2 linked regions of the Limnospira fusiformis SAG 85.79 genome follow. The main gene of each other region encodes a partner of the protein of the gene in region 2 in a complex. Links are inferred from orthologs where the notes say so. Each region holds a gene or a part of one and is shown on either strand. Other genes may lie near its edges.

Region 1 (5,565 bases), 2.4 Mb from region 2 along the record:
TGGGCTAACTTCCAAACCTCCCAAAAAATCATTAATTAAAGTTAGCACAAAATCCACCCCAATCACGCCGATCAATTGACCTTGACTGTCAGAAAGTGGATGGGATGCAGTAATCCCTAATTTACCATTGGGAAAGGCATAAATTGGACTCCAATTTGGTGCATTTAAGGCGAGAGTTTTAGTGTACCAAGGTCGGATTCGCGGGTCATAGATAGTTTGATTATAAAAATCACCTCGCGCGCCTTCTGGTGTGATCATATAATATAAGCGATTCGGTGATTCTTCGACACTTTTGGCTCGAAAAGAACCATCAGATTCCCGACTCACATAAATAAATTGCCCTTGTTCATTGCCAATATAGACAGCATAGACATTCTCAAAAAGTTGTATAATTCTCCATAAGAATTTTTCGGATCTTTCAATATCATCAAAGCTAATATCTCCTTGAATAGTATCTTTAATCAGAATTTCAGATAAAAGATGGGGACGTTGTAACAATTTGGCTAGATTACTTTTGACGCGATTAGTTGCTTGCTCACTCAGTTGGTTAGCTATATCCATAACCGCCTGCTGACCGTTGCGCCAAGATAGATATCCTGTGACTCCCACTGTGGCGAATAGCTGAAGCACAAAAGGAACAATAATTATCTGTTTGAGAGGGACTTGCTCAAATAGGTTAGAGGTTCTCTGCTTTAATAATTTGATTAACATAGGTTCAGATTACAAAGGGGTGAAATCACAGTATGGATGATCAACTCTGATTGATTACTCATCATCCCAGTTAGTTTTGAGGTGGCTACCCTCGATGATTCGATGAACCCCAAATTATGGCTACAAGATGTCATTGGCATGATTTTTTCCCGGTTATTGAGGGTCGGAAAGTTCCATAACGCCAGGTTTCAAGGGAGTAAATATAATCATATCAGATCCAATGACGGCATTACGAGCTAAAAGCTGACGATCGCGATCTCGGATTTCCAGACGAGTAAAATCGAGCGATCGCACTTGCTTAAATAATTGATTAGCCAAACGACTTTGATATTTAGATTCTAGCTGATACCATCGATCGCTAACCTCAACTTCTAATAAACTCCCGGCAAAATTCGCTTTAACTGACCCAATAAAATCCTCGCCATAGGCTGTAGTTAGTTTAGCAAGGCGATCGCGAATTGAGTTGGTTAAAGAAGGTTCCACAGTCAAAGTAGAAGCAATCAAACCCACAGGTTCCGCCGCCTTCGGGGTAATTAGTTCTGGAGGTAAACGACCCGGCTCTATTTCGGTTTCCGGGTTCGGGGGTTCGCCTTCAGGAACTTCTGGGGTTTCTGGTTCGGCTTTGGGTTCGGTTTTCGGTTCGGAAATAGTTTCCGCAGTGACGGGGACCTGTGGCGGTGTCTCGGTTGTGGTCACTGGTGGGATGTCCTCAACTCTCTGATAATTGGTAGCGGTTTCCGGTCCAGACTTCGAGAACAGCAGCAGTCCTACACCAAATATGACTAATAAAATTGCACCCCACCACCAAACATAACCACGGCGACGACGGGGAATTTGAGGGTCGGCTTCCAATTGGTCAATGGTGCCTTCCAAAATTTTAATGATTTTCCGTAATAATGCGATCGCCAAATCCCGCCAAGGGTGACGTTGAGACCTAGGCGGTGGTGAATAGGGTAATGGTCGCTTGGGTTCAGAAGACTGCGATCGTTCCGTGGACATATTGGAGTTTCCATCAAGGCTGCTGCATAGTAGCTATCGCTCAATTTACCTTAGCGATCGCCACTTAATCAATTTTCTGGAAAATTTGCCAATACCCTCGTGATTAGTTGGAGTTGATGATTTTGCTCATGGAGTGATATGGTCATGACCCTGCGAGGGTATATTGCAGCCTTTGTGTAGATAGAAACCGGATTTAGCCAAAAGGTATCGTATATACAAATATACAAGTTAGGCATTTTACTGCCTTTTAGTCGGAAAAACTAAGCCAGCACTGGCATTTCTAGGTTAGTTTCCTCAAAACTCAGAGCCACAAGGGGGCTAGATATCCGACTTGCAGATCGTTGGAGACTTACTATAAAAGACAGGTTAGGCATTTCTTCGTGGCAGTGTTGGCAGTACCAATAAATTCGGTTATGGTTGATATGCCTTAACATAGGTGAACCACAGCAAGGACAGGTACTCATAATTTAAAACTCCAAGTTGATCAAAGTTGATGGTTAACGCGGATTTATTAAGCTCTGTTTACCCAGTCTAGGTAGCCTTTGTGAATAAGTTGTGAAGTATTATCTACATTTTCTGATGCGCCATATTACCGATCGCAATTGCTAATTGATTTCAAAATATGCTAACAAGATTTGTATTCAATTACACCAATCTATCAATTTCCCTATTCCCAAAAATTTCTGGTACATTCGCGATCGCTCACTGTTATAACATTATACACAAATTGCCTGGAATTAAGTTAAGGAAAAACTAAATCTATCCTATCAACAGGTTAAAATCCCTGATCCCCGCATGACTCTGGGAGGCTATGGCCTGGGGGTTACAGTAGAAAATCAGTGCTTAACTGTCTACCTAGCCAACATTCCCCCAACCACATAGCGATCGCTATCTTTAGAAAAATTTAATCAAGTTTTTTTTATCGAGTTATGGTAAAATATTATGGGTGTCGGAATCATGGATTTGGGCAGCCAACTCGCTGATATTTAACCTAGTTTTGCTGGGGATTAATATCAATAAAACATGAAAATCAACGGAGTTTCCCTTAGTTAAGCGATGTTTTCTGTTACCCCTGTTAAGGACCTGGTACTAATTGGAGGGGGTCACAGCCATGCGATCGCTCTCAAAGAATTAGCCATCAATCCTATTCCCAGACTACGCCTCACCCTAATTTCTGATGTGTACCATACTCCCTATTCGGGGATGCTACCGGGATATATAGCCGGACTATATAAGTTTAACGATTGTCATATAGATGTGCAAGCCTTAGCCAATTTGGCGAAAGCCAGACTATTGATAGATCGCGCCATTGGTTTAGACCTACAAACGAATCAAGTCCTGTGCGCCAACCGTCCCCCCGTCCCCTTCGATATCCTATCCATAGATATAGGTAGTACCCCCAACACTATCACGGTCCCCGGTGTCCAACAACAGGCCATTCCGGTGAAACCTATTGCTAAATTTCTGAACCACTGGGATAAAATTGTGGAAACGGTGAGGGAAAACCGGACGCAGAAAATGCGATTAGCAGTGGTTGGCGGCGGCGCGGGGGGAGTGGAATTAAGCCTAGCCATATTTTCCCGTCTCCAACAGATTTATGGTCTCGACAGCACACTACCAGAAAATCACCTAGAGTTACATCTATTTCAAAAAGGCGATCGCCTAATTCCCCAACACCACCGGGAGGTTAGTCAGCGTTTGCAAAAACTTTTCAGCGAGAGAGGTATCAAACTACACCTAGGGGAAACCGTGACGGAAATCGAAGGAAAATCCCCCCATACTATTCATTGTCAATCAGGATTAACCCTAAAATGCGATCGCCTGTTTTGGGTGACACAAGCCAGCGCCGCCACCTGGTTAAAAGACGCAGGACTAGCGACGGACGAACAAGGATTTATCCTAGTTAACGATTACCTTCAGTCTATCTCTCACCCTGATATTTTCGCGACTGGAGATATCGCCACCATGTTAAACCATCCCCGACCCAAAGCCGGAGTTTTCGCGGTCCGTCAAGGAAAACCCCTGGCGGAAAACCTGCGACGCAAAGCCAACCAACAACCCCTACAAGCCTATCGACCGCAGAAAGAATTTTTAATCCTAATTAGTACAGGGGACCAACAGGCGATCGCCTCACGCGGCTGTTTTCGTCTGGGTCCCCATCCCCTAATTTGGCAATGGAAAGACCATATTGATCGGCAATTTATGAGCCACTTTACCCAGCTTGGTTAAACCGGGTCAATTAACCCATCCAATTCTATCACCAACTCCCCCATGGGAATCAATTTAATTTGGCGATCGCCTTGGGGAGTATGACTCAAAATAATCTGCAAATAATCAGCCGGACGATAGGGGAGACGTTCGGACCACTCCACCGCCACCATACCCGGTTCCACCTCCACCCCCTCCCAATACAATGAAATATTCAACCCCTCAATTTCCGACTCATTCAGGCGATATAAATCCAAATGATACAGAGGAAGCCGTCCGCTTGTATACTCATTAATCAAAGTAAAAGTCGGACTATCCACTGATTCGGAAATCCCCAAACCTTTAGCGATACCTTGCACTAAAGTAGTTTTACCTGTCCCTAGATTACCCTCTAGCAGAATTAAACTATTAGCACCAAGCGATCGCCCCAATTTCACCCCCACAGCTTGGGTGGCGATCGCATCAGCCAGAGATAATATAACCGCATCATTCATCGGCTCACTCCTTGCTCAATTCTACTAATTCACCCACCCAGAAAACTCCTTTATTTGTTTCCATGATTTTTTTTAAAGTCAAACTCCTTCTCAAGTTCCTTATTCAGGAAATAGTTTAAAAACGTCCTAATCACAGCAATCACCCCCAATTTAATTAGAGTTTCCTCCGTCGGCGCTACCGTAGTCGCCAGAATATCAGCCCCCAGTTGAAATTCTAGGGCTAATGCCAACCACACCCCAAACCTAATCCGTAACTCAATAAACAGAAACTCATCATATTTAAATTGAGAAAATCGAATCGCCAGTTGTCCGGTTTTCGCCACGCCAAATAACACACAAAAAACCGAAATGGTCTCTAATAAAAACTTCGCCAAATCAACTAGCAGTTTGAGTCCAGCCTCAGCCGTATATAACCATTCCATAAGCTTTTCATGCTAGGTAGAGTGACCCCGGCTATGTTAGTAGTGCCAGCCAGATCAGAATCAGCGATCGCGATTTGGGCAAGGCTACCACTAGACAGACCCACCGGGTTTCAGGTTATTATATATATAGAAGTGCGAGACGTTTAGGAGTCAAATAAGGCTGCAATGCCTGAAATAACCTCCCAGTGGGACTTTCACCCCTTGGTGAAATATAAGGGATTCGCACCCTGACCATCCCATAACTGTTTATATGTCCCAACGTTAGGTATAGAAATATACAAAACAAGGCAGGGAACTCAAGGTCAAAAACGCTAAATTAGAAATCTAATGATTCCTTAACAATTGCGTTGAGAGTAACGGCGATAGCCACCCCCAATTTTAGGATTCACAACCCTGGGATTGAAGCGGGGAACGGAAGGCGTGAGGGAAAACCTATTCCCAATAATCCGACCACTGCCAACCATCCATGACTAAGGAAACCTGAATGTTCCGACTTGAACCATCGTCATTATAAAGTAGCGAAACAGGTTGACACGCTGCGCTCAAAAGAGTAAGGGGAAAAGTAGGAGTCTTTCTATACTACCTACACAGACCTTTTTAAGTACCCCGGTGGAAAGGACAAGTCTAAAGATGGAATGCCCATATAAACGGAACGTTTTAACCCCTTTTAGGCTCTGATAATCTGGTCGAGAAAGTCAGTAGTGAAAGTGTAAGCGCAAGCCTATTAGGGG
Region 2 (8,300 bases):
AGACTCCCAAAAGGCGATCGCTACTTGGGAATCGCTAATTTCTGAAAATGGTAACTATCCCACCAGTGACACAGCGGAAGTATTAGTAGGACTCTGGACAGAACCACCAGATATAGTAGCTGATGCCGAAGATATTTTACAGGCAAATTTAGAGGGTTGGTTCAGTTTTCAAACTTTAGCCCAACTCTACACTTTACAAAACCGTGAAGATGTCTTACAACAACTAAATAATCAACAGCAGAAAACGTCAGAAAATGCCGTCTATAAATTAGCCATTGTTTCCGCTATTCCTGGCTTTGGGTTGGTGTCGGGAATTATCCTATCCATCATTTTAGCAGTGCAATGGTTCCTGAAACGTGAACAGGCAATTATCAACCGTAATGCTGATGTTGAATGGTCTGTTCCTTGGACTGCGGAAACGATTGTGCAAGTGTTTGTTTTAGGTTTTTTCCTAGTTGGACAGTTATTAATCCCATTGATTTTCCAACTCCTCGGTTTAAGACCGGCGGCGGGAGATGTGAGACTGCAAGCCTTTTATATCCTCATAACTTATATGATTTTAGTGGGTGGTGGCTTGGGGGTTTTATATCTGTCTATCAAATCATTTTTCCCTCTCCCGGAAGGTTGGTTTAGGTTCAAATTATGGGATAGTTGGTTATTATGGGGTTTCGGTGGCTATTGTGTAGCTTTACCCTTAGTGATTTTAACTTCCTTAGTCAATCAAAGATTATGGGATGGTCAAGGGGGAAGTAATCCGATATTACCCATAGCTTTAGAAAATCGAGATCCGGTAGCTTTAGGGATATTTTTCTTTACCGCTTCTATAGCAGCACCTTGGTTTGAGGAGGTGTTATTTAGGGGGTTTCTGTTACCGTCCCTTACCCGCTATTTTTCCCTGTGGGGTGCAATTATAGCCAGTGGGTTGCTGTTTGCTGTGGCTCATTTGAATGTCTCGGAAATTTTGCCTTTATTCGTGTTAGGAATTGTCCTGGGATTTGTCTATACACGATCGCGTAATCTCTGGGCTCCTATGTTATTACACAGTTTATGGAATAGCGGCACCTTAATAAGTTTGTATATCTTAGGAAGTGGCGCTAATTAGTCTATAATAAAGCCCCAGAAGTCAAAGATCTGGGGAATCTTCCGAGGAATAATCCCTGGTCGGATAGCCTCGCCGCCGCATACCCTTAGAAGCGATCGCCAATAATAAACCCGTGAGTAGGGATAACTCCAAATGAGTGTACCAAGTCGCCACCCCCAAGGACAGCAAAGCGATCGCACCAACCATCAAAACCTGAATTCGCCTAGACATAAAAAATCACAAACCCAACCATTCAATTATAATAGTCATTCAACTGATAGACCATTATCGATAAGTTATCCCTAATATCAAACCATGACCACAAAACCCCGCCATTACCATATCACCACTTTCGGATGTCAAATGAACAAAGCCGACTCCGAACGTATGGCAGGCATTTTAGACGAAATGGGGTTAACCTTCGTTGAAGACCCAAACCAAGCTGATATCGTCCTTTACAACACCTGTACCATTCGCGATAACGCCGAACAGAAAGTCTACTCCTACCTGGGGAGACAAGCGAAACGGAAACAGGAAAATCCGAACCTGACCCTAATTGTAGCGGGATGCGTCGCCCAACAGGAAGGAGAAGCACTCCTGCGTCGGGTTCCCGAACTGGATTTGGTCATGGGACCCCAACACGCCAACCGTCTCCAAGACCTATTAGAGCAAGTATTTGAGGGTTCCCAGGTGGTCGCGACTGAACCGATTAATATTGTGGAAGACATCACCAAACCTCGCCGAGATAGCAATATCACCGCCTGGGTGAATGTAATTTATGGTTGCAACGAACGCTGTACCTATTGCGTAGTTCCCAACGTCCGAGGAACCGAACAGTCCCGCACCCCGGAAGCTATCCGGGCGGAAATGGAAGAATTAGCCAGGGCGGGTTATAAAGAAGTTACACTGCTGGGACAAAATATTGATGCCTATGGTCGTGACCTCCCCGGTTCTACCCCAGACGGTCGTCACCAACACACTTTGACAGACCTGCTCTATTATGTGCATGATATACCCGGTATTGAGCGTATCCGTTTCGCTACCAGTCATCCTCGCTATTTCACAGAAAGGTTAATTCGCGCCTGTGCGGAACTTCCCAAGGTGTGCGAACATTTCCATATCCCGTTTCAGTCGGGGGATAATGATGTGCTAAAGGCCATGGCGCGGGGATACACCCATGAAAAATATCGTCGGATTATTAATACTATTCGCGAGTATATTCCCGATGCGTCAATTAGTGCTGATGCGATCGTCGGGTTTCCGGGAGAAACAGAGGCGCAGTTTGAGAATACCCTAAAACTGGTTGATGATATTGGTTTTGACCTGTTGAACACGGCGGCTTATTCCCCCCGTCCGGGAACTGGGGCGGCGTTGTGGGAAAATCAGCTTTCTGAGGAGGTGAAAGCCGATCGCCTACAACGGTTAAACCGACTGGTGAATGTGAAGGCTATGGAAAGATCCCAAAGATACCGCGATCGCATTGAGGAGGTATTAGTCGAAGGCACAAACCCCAAAGACCCCAGCCAGGTGATGGGACGTACCCGTGGTAATCGTCTGACGTTTTTTAAAGGGAATTTGGCGGAACTCTCAGGTGAACTGGTGAAAGTGAAGATTATAGAGGTGCGGGCATTTAGCCTCACCGGAGAACCTATTGAGTTATATGTGACCCTATGAATACTAAAATTTTTAAAACAATCGGTTTTGTCTCTCTGCTGGGGATGGTTTGGGTAAGTGCGATCGCTTGTCAGAAAAACCCTCAAGCCCAAAATAATGCCATTCAGGTCGCCCCAGCCGGTCCTATGCCTACAGTAACTCAAAATCCCCCTTCTCTGGCGCAACCGGGTCAGGGGGGTATGAATTTACCGAGACCCAGAGATAATGGCGATTATACCCGTTCAACTCATACCACCTGGGAAGTGACAGACAGAGACCCCAACGGTTTAAACTGTCGCATGGCTAATAATCTCAGCAGCTATAACCAACTTCTGGCTAACCAGGGTCAGGTGACTATGAATATCAAAAACTGGCCAGTAGTTGGCACGATCAAACAAGGACAGGATTTTGAGATTAATCTGGGTCCGGCCGGATTTGGTATTGTTTATGATAACGAAAACCAACCCTGGATGTATGTTGAACGTACTGATGAACAAGGGGCCGCGAGTAATTGTTTTGTGCGGGCTAACCATCGTTTTGTACAACCGATCGCCACTCAGAATGTCTTATGATTAAGCCCTCCTGGGTGAGGACGGGTTGATTGATATTGTCGGTGGTGGATATTTAGGAACCCACCCCGACATTTGTGCTAATTTTGTTGACTTCCTGATTGTTTCAGATAGCCTCATAGAGGTTCATCACATCAGCGATCGCCATACGAGAATAAGCCCCCAAAGTCAGAGGGGAGGTGTGATCATGTTCCAGGTGATCCGCCGCCGCACAGGCGATCATCGCCGCATTATCAGTGCAGAATTTCATCGGAGGGAACAAAACCCTTAAATGGTTTTCCTTAGCCGCTTCCTGTAACAAATGACGGAGGCGACTGTTAGCAGCAACTCCCCCCCCAACCGTAATAGTATCCAATTGGTAATTGAGGGCGCAGGCGATCGCTCGTTTGGTTAACCCCCTGGCAACTGTATCCTGAAAGCTGGCTGCCAGGTCTGCCACGGGCAGTTCGACCCCTTTTTGGTTGAATTTATCCACCAAACGTAAGACAGCCGTTTTCAGGCCGCTAAAGCTGGAATCATAGGGATGATAGCCGCCCCCAGGTAGGGAAATGCGACCCTCTGGGAGAGGGAAGGCTTGGGGGTTCCCACTGGCTGCAAGGCGATCGATAACCGGGCCGCCTGGATAACCGAGGTTGAGTAAACGAGCCACCTTATCAAAGGCTTCTCCCGCCGCATCATCGCGGGTTTGACCCAAAGTTTCATACTGACCACAACCGATGACCCGAATTAAACTGGTGTGGCCCCCAGAAACTAATAAACAGAGAAATGGTGGTTTTAAATCCGGTTCACTGAGGTAGGACGCATAAATGTGACCTTCTAGGTGATGGACTCCTAAAAATGGCTTCTGGTGAACCATCGCTAAACTTTTCGCCGCTGTGATTCCCACTAATAGCGCTCCCACTAACCCCGGAGCGCAGGTAGTAGCGATCGCATCAATATCAGTCCAGTCCTGATTAGCTGAACTTAGTGCTTCGGTAATTAGGGGGTTGACCATTTCCAAATGTTGCCGGGAGGCCACCTCTGGCACTACCCCCCCATAGGGGCGATGAATAGGGATTTGAGAAGCCACCACATTACTGCAAACTTTACGATTCTTTACAATTGCTACCCCTGTTTCGTCACAACTTGTTTCAATTGCTAAAACTGTTGCCATTGGCTGATAAATTTAATCATAAGATTGAGTTACATCTAGTAGCTTATCCCCAGAAAGAGATTAAATGGGTGTCAAGAGTCTGAATTCAAAGTAAGATGGCTCCTAAGCCCTTAATCCGTTGGGATTGTACAAAAAACTTATTGTTTTGTAACAAAAGGAAACAAATCTATGCGACGATTGTTGGCTCTAGTTCTCGCTCTCGGTCTTTGGTTCGGTGGTAGCGCAGCCGCCGAGGCTTATAACCTAACTCCCTGCTCCGATTCGGCTGCATTTCAGCAACGGGCCCAAACTTCTATCGCCCGCAGTGCTAACCCAGACCAAGCTAAAGCTCGGTTCGAGCGCTATTCCCAAGAACTCTGTGGCGAAGATGGCCTACCTCACCTGATTACAGATGGTAGCCTGTCCCACGCTGGCGATTTCTTAATCCCCAGTGTTCTATTCCTGTATATCGCCGGATGGATTGGTTGGGTAGGTCGTTCTTACCTCCAGTATGCTCAGAAAGATAAAAAGCCCACCGAAAAGGAAATCATTATCGAAGTTCCCAAAGCTGTGCAATTGATGCTGGGTGGATTTCTCTGGCCTCTGGCTGCTCTCAAAGAAATGACCACCGGGGAAATGTTTGCTAAGGATAATGAAATCACCGTTTCTCCTCGCTAAGAGATTCGCGGATGTAGCTCAAGCCTTTGGCGGTTTAGTTTAAGGGAATTTTTCCCAAATTGTATCGAATGTTTGGCATATCAATTAGGAGACTCAATTCATGCAGGACTTTTTGAAATATTTGTCTACTGTGCCAGTTTTGGCAGCGGTTTGGCTGTTAATTACTGCTGGTATTCTGATCGAATTTAATCGGTTTTTCCCCGACCTTCTGTTTCATCCCCTCTAGGGATTAGAACCGGAAAAATGGGCAGGTTGCCCTAAGTGGCGATCGCATCATTAACAAGAGATTGATATTTATAGGGGTGATGATAAATTGCCCCTATAATATTGTCCTGGTCTACCTGCTCCCTAGTGGGATTATTGACCATAATAAAAATCACTTATTTTTCTGATTCCGTATCGATGAAATCCTACACTGCTGCCGCGATCCAAATGACCAGTCTGCCTGATTTGCAGAAAAATTTGTCAGAAGCTCGCGATTTAATTGAACTAGCTATTCGTCAAGGCGCTGAATTAATTGGCTTACCCGAAAACTTCTCGTTTATGGGTGAGGAAGAAGATAAACTTATGCAGGGTTCAGAAATTGCCGAAGAAACCGAAAAATTTTTGAAAACTACCGCCCAACGTTTTCAGGTAACCCTTTTGGGTGGAGGGTTTCCCGTTCCCAAAGGAGAAGGTAAAGTCTGCAATACCGCCTTGTTAGTAGACCCCACAGGTCAGGAGTTAGCACGATATGAAAAAGTGCATCTTTTTGATGTCAATGTACCTGATGGAAATACTTACTGCGAGTCCGCCACAGTGAAAGCTGGGACCGATTTCCCACCTGTTTATAATTCCCCAGAATTGGGTCAGTTGGGTTTATCTGTATGTTATGACGTGCGGTTTCCAGAATTGTATCGGCATTTATCTAAACAGGGAGCCGAGGTGTTATTTGTTCCCGCCGCCTTTACCGCCTATACCGGGAAAGACCACTGGGAAGTTTTGCTAAAAGCTAGAGCGATCGAAAATACTTGTTATGTGATTGCTCCCGCCCAAACTGGTTGTCACTATGGCCGCCGCCACACCCACGGTCACGCCATGATTATTGATCCTTGGGGAATGATACTAGCTGATGGGGGAGATCAGCCAGGAGTCGCCTTAGCTGATATTGAACCCACCCGCCTCCAACAGGTCCGTCGCCAAATGCCATCCCTGAAACATCGGGTATTTTAGCACATCAGCCACTAAGGTGCGTCAGTTGCCGATTATTGATTGTTCACCAGTCGCTTAATACATTGCCCTCACCCTAAATCTGGATCCCAGAGAGGGAGAGGGACTTTGAGAGGTGATCAGATGATTTCTGAACAGGCTGTATTGATTGGCGAGGCGGGTTCTGACGCACTCCATGAGACTGGGTGATTGGGAAATAATTTGAGACTCGTAACCTATGTATAACTAATACAAAAGTTGATTTATCCTTTTTATAACTCTATGCGAACCCACTTTTCGCTACAGTAGACAGGAACGAGTTTTCACAAAATGGATGGTTCTATCAGTTTTGGGGATAATCTCCCCATTTTCCATGTTTTCATCTTTAGGAGTTGATCCCGTGCCACTGTTGGCAAACACCATCGAGGGAATTAGCGAAGCTCCCGAGGCTGATGGGAATATGGTGTTATTGGCGGTACTACTCAGCCTAATTGCCATTTATACAGCCAGTAAAGTTGGTGGCGAGTTCTTCAACTGGTTAGGATTTCCCCCAGTTTTAGGAGAATTAGTCGGCGGGGTAGTCATTGGTATTTCAGCACTGCACTTAGTCGTATTTCCTGAAGGTGGTGTCGGCGCTTCTGACTCCGTGATCATGCAAATACTGTCATCGACAGCAGGGTTAGATATCAGTGCTGCTGGAGCCACCTTTGAGGCTCAAAGTGAGGTGATCTCAGTTCTCGCTGAAATTGGTGTGATCGTCCTACTATTTGAAATTGGCTTAGAATCCAATATTCGTGAACTGCTGGAAGTAGGGGTTCAATCCCTAGTGGTGGCAATTGTGGGGGTCGTGGCTCCATTTTTCGCCGGAACCATTGGCTTAATTCTCATCTTTAATGTTCCGCCTGTGGCTGCAATTTTCGCTGGTGCCGCTTTGACTGCTACCAGTATCGGGATTACCTCCCGTGTGTTAGCTGAAATTGGCCGCTTGTCTTCTAAGGAAGGTCAAATTATTCTCGGCGCGGCGGTCATGGATGACATCCTCGGAATTATTGTCCTAGCGGTGGTGGCTAGTTTAGCCAAAACCGGAGAAATCGATGTTACTAACATTATCTTCCTGATTATCAGTGCCACTGTGTTTCTGGTGGGTGCAATTTTATTGGGAAGGTTCTTTAATGATACTTTTGTGACTCTGGCTCAACAGTTCAAAACCCGTGGTCGGATTGTGATTCCGGCTTTTATTCTGGCGCTGTTGCTGTCCTATATCGCTGCCGCTATTGGTTTAGAGGCGATTTTGGGTGCTTTTGCTGCGGGGTTAGTCTTGGATGAAACTGACCCAGGAAAGGAACTCGAAGAACTTACTAGACCGATTTCTGATGTGCTGGTACCGATATTTTTTGTTACCGTTGGGGCGAAAACTAATTTAGAGGTTCTTAATCCTGCTGTTCCTGACAACCGCCAGGGACTCGTGATTGCTTCTTTTCTGATTGTTGTGGCAATTTTCGGAAAAGTTATCTCTGGGTTTAGCGTCTTTGGCGTGGAGAATATCAACCGATTGGCGATCGGGGTCGGTATGATTCCCCGGGGCGAGGTCGGTTTGGTATTTGCAGCCGTAGGCTCTGACAGTGGCGCTTTGTCGCCTTCTCTGGATGTCGCAATTATCTTGATGGTGATTCTGACTACTTTTGTGGCTCCGCCTTTGTTGCGGGTGGTGTTCCGTGATGATGAACCGACGGCTACGGAACCGGAAACTACTGCTTGAACTAAAATAGCGACCCACTCAGCCACGATAGAAACAGGTGGGGGTTCAATGGCCAAGATTGTGGCATGATCCTACCATGGGGTGTATGGGGGCAAAAGTTCCCGCCACACCCCACCCCCACCTCGCTGTCTTTGGGTGAGGGAGCATGATTTAATCTCAAATTAGGTTAACATTTGACGGCAATACGGTATAATACCAAGTATGGTGCGAGACCTTCGGGTATGAAATAGAGCTGAAATG

The links.
Region 1: the proteins of tsaD (region 2) and HFV01_RS23475 are in contact, whole or in part, in a crystal structure (PDB 6N9A), measured with the Thermotoga maritima proteins. The link is inferred for Limnospira fusiformis SAG 85.79 from one-to-one orthologs. Residues at the interface, in WP_004082750.1 of Thermotoga maritima: Cys10, Asp11, Arg49, His50, Leu82, Gly84, Gly135, Gly136, Glu154, Thr155, Leu156, Asp157, Asp158, Ser159, Glu162, Asp165, Lys166, Arg169, Leu170, Tyr175, Lys213, Thr214, Leu217, Tyr218, Gln221, Arg222, Asn324; in WP_004082108.1 of Thermotoga maritima: Leu37, Gly38, Lys46, Lys57, Val59, Lys60, Ser61, Thr63, Phe64, Thr65, Leu66, Met67, Val69, Pro71, Tyr82, Arg83, Leu84, Asp86, Asp88, Phe89, Asp93, Ile128, Asp130, Glu131, Arg134.

The regions. Positions count from the first base shown.
Region 1 is NZ_CP051185.1:5,007,439-5,013,003, forward strand. What follows is about bases 2,675-5,565. They hold HFV01_RS23475 (bifunctional alanine racemase/tRNA (adenosine(37)-N6)-threonylcarbamoyltransferase complex ATPase subunit type 1 TsaE), read right to left. Parts: upstream 4,413-5,565; coding sequence 3,936-4,412; downstream 2,675-3,935. Other genes in these bases: HFV01_RS23470 (FAD-dependent oxidoreductase), read left to right, coding at 2,767-3,939; HFV01_RS23480 (DUF1622 domain-containing protein), read right to left, coding at 4,463-4,834; HFV01_RS31165 (hypothetical protein), read right to left, coding at 5,170-5,298. Also shown: HFV01_RS23455 (response regulator), read right to left, coding at 1-711; HFV01_RS23460 (hypothetical protein), read right to left, coding at 865-1,710; HFV01_RS23465 (hypothetical protein), read right to left, coding at 1,971-2,174. UniProt on the Escherichia coli protein: Required for the formation of a threonylcarbamoyl group on adenosine at position 37 (t(6)A37) in tRNAs that read codons beginning with adenine.
Region 2 is NZ_CP051185.1:2,588,188-2,596,487, forward strand. The notes cover bases 2,434-5,384. They hold tsaD (tRNA (adenosine(37)-N6)-threonylcarbamoyltransferase complex transferase subunit TsaD), read right to left. Parts: upstream 4,457-5,384; coding sequence 3,410-4,456; downstream 2,434-3,409. Other genes in these bases: miaB (tRNA (N6-isopentenyl adenosine(37)-C2)-methylthiotransferase MiaB), read left to right, coding at 2,434-2,755; HFV01_RS12270 (hypothetical protein), read left to right, coding at 2,752-3,306; HFV01_RS12280 (photosystem I PsaF protein (subunit III)), read left to right, coding at 4,625-5,113; psaJ (photosystem I reaction center subunit IX), read left to right, coding at 5,214-5,339; HFV01_RS30535 (hypothetical protein), read right to left, coding at 5,371-5,384. Also shown: HFV01_RS12255 (CPBP family intramembrane glutamic endopeptidase), read left to right, coding at 1-1,102; HFV01_RS12260 (hypothetical protein), read right to left, coding at 1,124-1,312; more of miaB, read left to right, coding at 1,397-2,433; more of HFV01_RS30535, read right to left, coding at 5,385-5,493; HFV01_RS12290 (carbon-nitrogen hydrolase family protein), read left to right, coding at 5,516-6,325; HFV01_RS12295 (cation:proton antiporter), read left to right, coding at 6,675-8,060.